DNA from 3 places in the Huintestinicola sp. genome. Region 1 is predicted to be linked to each of the others. Evidence: predicted binding sites of a transcription regulator. Region 1 holds the regulator's gene; each other region holds the start of a gene.

Region 1 (2,273 bases):
TCTCCTCGTTGGACATAATATCCGCCGCCACACCTGCATTATGCTCGCTGTAGCCGGGAAGCTGTACCTCCTTTAAGGTGTCGGCATAAGCCTCCTCATAGGTCATTCCCCGATTGTCTATCCTGTCCTGAACGCTCTTGTCGAAGTTGTTCTGCTGATACTCAACAGAGCGGTACGCAGACATCACCACAAGCTGTATCCCGTCCTCCTCGGCAGCCTTTATCATCTGCTTCATATACTCAGCCGCACGGGAATCAAGATAATATTCACGCCAGCTTTCGTAAACAAGATCAGTCTCAATGCCGTCGCAGTATTCCGCAGGCACCTGATTTTTGGAGTTTACGAGAAACATCGCCCAGGTGTTGTCGGCATCGGCAGGGTCGGGCTTAGGCTCCTTCGGTTCCTCAGCAGTCTCTGTGGAAATGTCTGAAACGCCTTCCTCGCCCGACGGGATATCCGTTCCCGAAGACTCGGAAACAGCGCTCTCCGAGCCGTCAGTCTCTGACTGTGAAGGCTTCGAGATGTTTTTTTCATCGTCCTTCTGAGAAGCTGTACCTGACATAAAAAACACCGCCGTAAATAAGATAGCCGTAGATATGATAAACAGCTTTACGCCGTTTTGTTTTCTTTTCTTCTTCACTGTTTTCATTCCTTTGAAATTAAGTGTCCTCCGCTTGACATCGGCGGGAAAATAGGTTATAATAAGGTTACAAATGATAATTGAAAGGCGGTCTGCCTATTATGAAATGCCCCTACTGCGGATTTGAAGATACCAAGGTCATCGACTCCCGTCTCATTGACGGAAAGAAACGCCGCAGACGCCGCTGTACCAACTGCGACAAGCGCTTTACCACCTATGAGAGCATTGAGATACCCGACCTGCTTGTGAATAAAAAGGACAATACCTATGAGCCTTTCGACCGCAACAAGCTTATAAGAGGGCTTTCCTTTGCCGTAAAAAAGCGTCCCGTTCCCGGCTCAGCCATAATCGCCATTGCAGACAGTATCGAGGCCTACTGCGCCAACAATATGATAACCCAGATATCCACACGTGAAATAAGCGATATGGTGCTTGAGCAGCTCAAGAAGCTCGACGAGGTAGCATATGTCCGCTTTGCCTCGGTAAATAAGGATTTCAACGACGTAGACTGCTTTCTTGACATAATCTCCGAGCTGAGAAACAACGGAGAATAAGCAAAATATTTTTCTGACAGGAGCGGAAATTATCCGCCCCTGTTTTTTTTATTATATTCCGAAAAGCGGAAAATATTTACAAAATGCAATATGCAGTTTAAAGTTCAAAGACCCGCTTTTTGCCTCTCTGCCCGAACTCTCTCGCCGTTTCGATAAGAACTTCCCTTTCATTGGGTATCTTCTCGTCAATGACCATCACAAGAAGCTCGTCAAGAGCAGCACCTATCTCCTTGCCCTCAAAGCCGATGTCCTCAAGGTCGCTGCCTCTTACCGCAAGCCCGTGAAGGGTGCAGCATTCGCCGTTGTTCACGATCTCGTGAGCCAGATATTTCATAGCGTCAAGGGTGTTGACCCTCTCAAGGCAGAAGCTCTGCTTAGCGCGGCTGTCTCCCTTCATTACCTCCGCCAGCTTGTCAAACATTCCGAGACCCATGGCGGATATCAGGTGCTTTACAACTCTCTTGTCGTCAACGGGAGTGATGTAGTGATATTTTATCAGCTCGCAGGTGTTTTTAATGGTCTCGTTGTCAAATTTCAGACGGCGCATAATACGCTCGGCAGTTTCCGCGCTGCGTTTTTCGTGTCCCGGGAAATGACCGTGACCCTCCTCATCGATACGGCAGCTTGTAGGCTTTTCGATATCGTGGAAGAGTATGGCGAGACGGACCTCCTTGTCGCACTTGGAATTTTCCAGAGCATGAGCGGTGTGCTCCCACACATCATAAACGTGATATCTGCTGCGCTGGTCGAAGCCTATGCACTTTGCAAACTCGGGGATAACAGTGCAGAAAACATCGTCAAACTCTATCATAAGGTCGCAGGGAGCCGAGCCCATAACAAATCCCGTAAGCTCGCTCATTATCCTCTCGGCGGAAATTTCCTTGAGGAGCTGTTTTTTCTCGTGGATAGCCGAGGCAGTCAGAGGGTCGATGCGAAAGCCAAGAGACGAAGCAAAGCGAAGGGCTCTCATAATTCTCAGAGCGTCCTCCTCAAATCTCACCGCAGGCTCGCCCACGCATCTTATCCTGCCGCTGAACAGGTCCTGCTGACCTCCGAAAACGTCAATAATACCCGACTTG
Region 2 (2,273 bases), on a different contig from region 1:
AGCTTATGGAGATAAACGGCGGTGACTGGGAGGGCGTAACATGGTCGGAGCTTCCCGAAAAATTTCCCGGGGAATACCGTATGTGGAAAGAGGAGATAAACCATTTTGCCGCTCCGAACGGGGAGTCCACCAAACAGGTATATGACCGTATGAAAGCGGCAATGAAACGAATCGCATCTGAAAATGAGGGCAGGACTATCGCCGTAGTTTCCCACGGAATGGCAATAAAGGCATATCTTAACTGCGCCGAGGGCAGGGAGTGGGAAAACTATGCAGACCCGGGCTGGGCTGACAATACGGCTGTGTCGCTCATTGAGTATGACGATGAGCTTATACCGAAAATAATTTTCAAAAATGACGGCTCTCATCTTGAAGGAGGACTGTCCACCCTGGCGGTATCAAATTGGTGCAGCGATGAACTGGAGGCAGCAAAATGAGAATAATGAGCGTAGATTTCGGCGACAGCAGAACGGGCATTGCCGTTTGCGACAAAAGCGAATTTCTTGCTTCACCGCTTACGGTCATATTTGAAAAGAACTTCGACCGCTGCCTTGAAAAGACCGCCGAGCTTGCCAAAAAGGAGCAGGCGGAGCTTCTGGTGGTAGGATATCCCAAGAATATGAACAACACCGTAGGGGAGAGGGCGGAAAAATGCGCTCTCTTCGGCGAGAAGCTTGAGGAGCTTACGGGAATAAAGGTGGTCATGTGGGACGAGCGCTGCACTACCGTATCGGCTCACAACTATCTCAACGAGGTAAATGTCCGCGGAAAAAAGCGGAAAAACGTGGTTGACGCAGTTGCCGCCGTAATAATTCTTGAAAGCTATATGGGCTACAGAAAGAACAGCGGTCCACAGGCATAAAAGTATATAAATGTCAAGACGGCAATTTATACAAAATTGCCGTCGCTTTTTGTAAATCGGCGCTGTTGACAAGCGGGCATAAATACTATATACTATAATTTAGTGTGTATATTTTACTATATATTGTGTTTTTAGGAAAGACGGTTTTAAAATGATAACTCATATCGTAAAAAGAGACGGACGAAAAGATACCTTTAATATCGAGAAGATAGCCAAGGCGATCTACAAGGCTGCCGAGGCTGTTGGAGGCACCGACTACAATGCTTCAATGGAGCTTGCGGTCAAGGTCTGCGACCTGTGCGAAAAGAAGTACGGCAGCAGCAGCACTCCCACCGTTGAGCAGATACAGGACCTGGTGGAGAAGGTGCTTGTGGAGGAGGGTCACGCCAAGACCGCAAAGGCGTATATCCTCTACCGCTCCGACCGCACCCGTTCCCGAGAGATGAACACCAAGCTGATGAAGATATACGAAAATCTTACATTCAAGGCGGCAAGAGACAGCGATATCAAGCGCGAGAATGCCAATATCAACGGCGATACGGCAATGGGTACGATGTACAAGTACGGCTCGGAGGGCGCAAAGCAGTTCTACAGTATGTACGTTATCGACCCCACTATAGCCAAGGCTCACGAGGAGGGGGATATCCATATCCATGATATGGATTACTATACTCTTACTGCCACCTGCTGTCAGATAGACCTTATCAAGCTTTTCAGAAACGGATTTTCATCGGGTCAGGGACATCTGAGAGAGCCGAATGATATACTGTCCTATGCCGCTCTTGCCTGCATTGCCATAGAGTCCGACCAGAACGATATGCACGGAGGACAGAGCATACCGAATTTCGATTATGCAATGGCACAGGGCGTGGCAAAGACCTACAGAAAAAAATATCGGGAGAACGAGGCTCGCTGTCTGGAGCTGCTCTGCGGCTGTGAAAATGCCGAGGAGACGGCTGAAAGGATCGCAGAGGAGATATTTTCCGAAGAGAATATTTACCCCGTTATGGATAATAATAACGGCTATAAAGAGGCGGAGCTTGCACGTCTCCTTGAGTTCACCGACAGGGAAACTGCGGAGCGCATACAGTCCTACTGCTGCACCGAAGCCTTAAAGGAGACGGACAGAGAGACTTATCGCGCAATGGAAGCCTTTATCCATAACCTCAACGCTATGAACAGCCGTGCGGGAGCGCAGGTGCCTTTTTCCTCCATAAATTACGGAACGGACACCACTTCCGAGGGCAGAATGGTCATCAAAAACATTCTTCTTGCCAATGAAGCAGGTATCGGCAACGGCGAAACGCCCATATTCCCCATTCACATTTTCAAAATTAAAGAGGGGATAAATTACGATCCCGAGGATATAAATTACGACCTTTTCAAGCTTGCCTGCAGGGTTTCCGCAAAA
Region 3 (2,273 bases), on a different contig from region 1:
GTCAGTATTCTCGGAATGTTCGGCTTTCAATGTCAGGCTCGAACCGGAGATGTCAATGGAGATATCCTTCTTGTCAAAGCCGGGAAGCTCGGACTCCATAACGAACTTGTCATCGTCCTCGCGGATATCCGTGCGGCAGGCGCTGAACCTCTGACCGTCCTTTACAAAGCCGCTGTCAAGATCAGCAAAGGGATCAAAAATGCCAAAAGCTCTTTCAAAGGGAGTTAAACCGTACATAAAATTACCTTCTTTCAAAATATAGGAAGCCTGCTTCTGAAAGGAGCTGCTTCGAGATGGTGTGATTTGTATAAACGGGGTATCTGTACCGCATCATCTCGGTATCTTCCGTTTACGAGTATAATAATACCCCCCTATTATGATAATACAATATCCGTATTGTGAAAAAACGGTGAAATTTAGCAGTCTCGTTGTATGAGTGCTAACACTTGCAAGATACGAGTGCTAAAACATCTCCTTATATTTTTCCCCATAGCCATATCAGTATTCATATTATAGCACATTTGTCTCAATTTGTCAATACATTTCAGCACAAAAGTGCCATTTCAATACAAATTCATCTGAATAACCAAAAACAAGCAGCCCGATTTGTAAAATCAGCACATATATTCCAAAAATAAAAGAGCCGATGCATAAAACCGCACCGGCTCATAAAAATATATTCAAATTCAGCAGCTTCCGTGCTTGACCCTGTCCATGACCTCAGCTCGCTTAGCGTCGTTGAAGCGGTCAAGAGTGCCCACAAGATAGCCCGTAATTCTTCTTATTCGGTCAAAGGGAACGCTTTCAAAATAATAATTCAGATCGACGAAATCGCCGTCAAGAGCGATATCAATGCCCACGATCTTTTTCCCGGGGTAATTCTCCTCGCCGTGCCTGATGTAAGCCTCAAGCTCCTCATTGGAAATTTCTCCGCCCGTAACGTTAACGTTCATTTTCATTACTCCCTTAACTTTTAAGCAAATTCGCCACAATATTTAGTGCCGACTATTTAATTATACCACAATATATAGTGTTTTCAAGGAGAAATCGATTTAATTAACATTTTGTTTACATCCTCCCCGAAACCCGCATAGCCACCGCATTTCAATTGTAGCCTAAAAATATTCCGACTAAATTTTTACAAAATTAACAATTTGCCGCCTTATTCTTTGTTGACATCGCATAATCCTGTGTGATATAATAATATTTTAGTATGATAAATCAAAAAATTACTGTTATAACGAAAGGATAGTTTAATGCTTTTTACAGAACTTGACCTGCCCGAAGAGATAGTACGGGCAGTCACCGAAATGGGCTTTACCGAAGCCACAGAAATACAGTCAAAAGCCATTCCCGTAATGCTTGAGGGACGGGACCTTGTAGGAAAGTCCAACACAGGCACAGGAAAGACCGCCGCCTTCGGCATACCCGCCATAGCAGCGCTTGAAAAGGGCAGCAAGGGCGTGCAGGTGCTTGTTCTCTGCCCCACCAGAGAGCTTGCGATGCAGGCGTGCGACGAGATAAAGAAATTTGCCGCATATATGCCCTGGGTGCGCCCCTGCGCAGTGTACGGCGGCGCAGCAATGGACAGACAGATAGGCGAATTAAGGCGTGGCGCAAACATCGTTGTGGGCACTCCGGGAAGAGTGATGGACCACATCGGCAGAAAGACCCTCCGCCTTGAAAACCTTCGCACAATAATCCTCGATGAAGCGGACGAAATGCTCAATATGGGCTTCCGCGAGGATATCGAGACAATTCTGCAATACGTCCCCGAGGAGCGGCAGACCGTGCTTTTCTCCGCCACAATGCCCCCTCCCATAATGGCTATCACAAAGCAGTACCAGACCGACCCCGTTGTCATCAAGGTAGAGAGCAAGGCTCGCACAGTAGACAGCATCGAGCAGAAATATTTCGAGGTGCCCATGGGCAGAAAGACCGATGCCCTGAGAATGCTCCTCATCGCCTATGAGCCCCGCCTGTCAATGGTATTCTGCAACACCAAGAAAATGGTGGACGAGCTTACCGACGCACTTGTGTCAAAGGGCTTCAAGGCATCGGGACTTCACGGAGATATGAAGCAGCAGAGCCGCACACAGGTCCTCAATGCCTTCAAATCGGGAGCCATAAACGTCCTCATCGCCACAGACGTAGCCGCAAGAGGAATTGACGTGGACGACGTAGACGCAGTATTCAACTACGACCTCCCCCAGGATAATGAGTATTATATCCACCGTATCGGCAGAACGGGCAGAGCAGGCAAAAGCGGCGCT

What was found. Region 1 encodes NrdR, which represses ribonucleotide reductase genes. Its sites were predicted from a motif close to CACNANATNTNGTG; they were not measured.
Region 2: a site for NrdR is predicted at 977-990, ahead of ACI4J0_RS06805 (anaerobic ribonucleoside triphosphate reductase). Genes of this name have one in related genera too.
Region 3: a site for NrdR is predicted at 1,020-1,033, ahead of nrdD (anaerobic ribonucleoside-triphosphate reductase). Genes of this name have one in related genera too.

Annotation. Positions count from the first base shown of each region.
Region 1 covers NZ_JBJERV010000040.1:800-3,072, reverse strand. Annotated here, with positions in the region: gene ACI4J0_RS05620 (M15 family metallopeptidase) at 1-640, opposite strand, end outside; gene nrdR (transcriptional regulator NrdR) at 742-1,194, shown strand; gene ACI4J0_RS05610 (CCA tRNA nucleotidyltransferase) at 1,292-2,273, opposite strand, start outside.
Region 2 covers NZ_JBJERV010000051.1:28,479-30,751, reverse strand. Annotated here, with positions in the region: gene ACI4J0_RS06815 (histidine phosphatase family protein) at 1-437, shown strand, start outside; gene ruvX (Holliday junction resolvase RuvX) at 434-862, shown strand; gene ACI4J0_RS06805 (anaerobic ribonucleoside triphosphate reductase) at 1,014-2,273, shown strand, end outside.
Region 3 covers NZ_JBJERV010000100.1:110,931-113,203, reverse strand. Annotated here, with positions in the region: gene ACI4J0_RS12955 (Hsp20/alpha crystallin family protein) at 1-237, opposite strand, end outside; gene nrdD (anaerobic ribonucleoside-triphosphate reductase) at 687-953, opposite strand; gene ACI4J0_RS12945 (DEAD/DEAH box helicase) at 1,257-2,273, shown strand, end outside.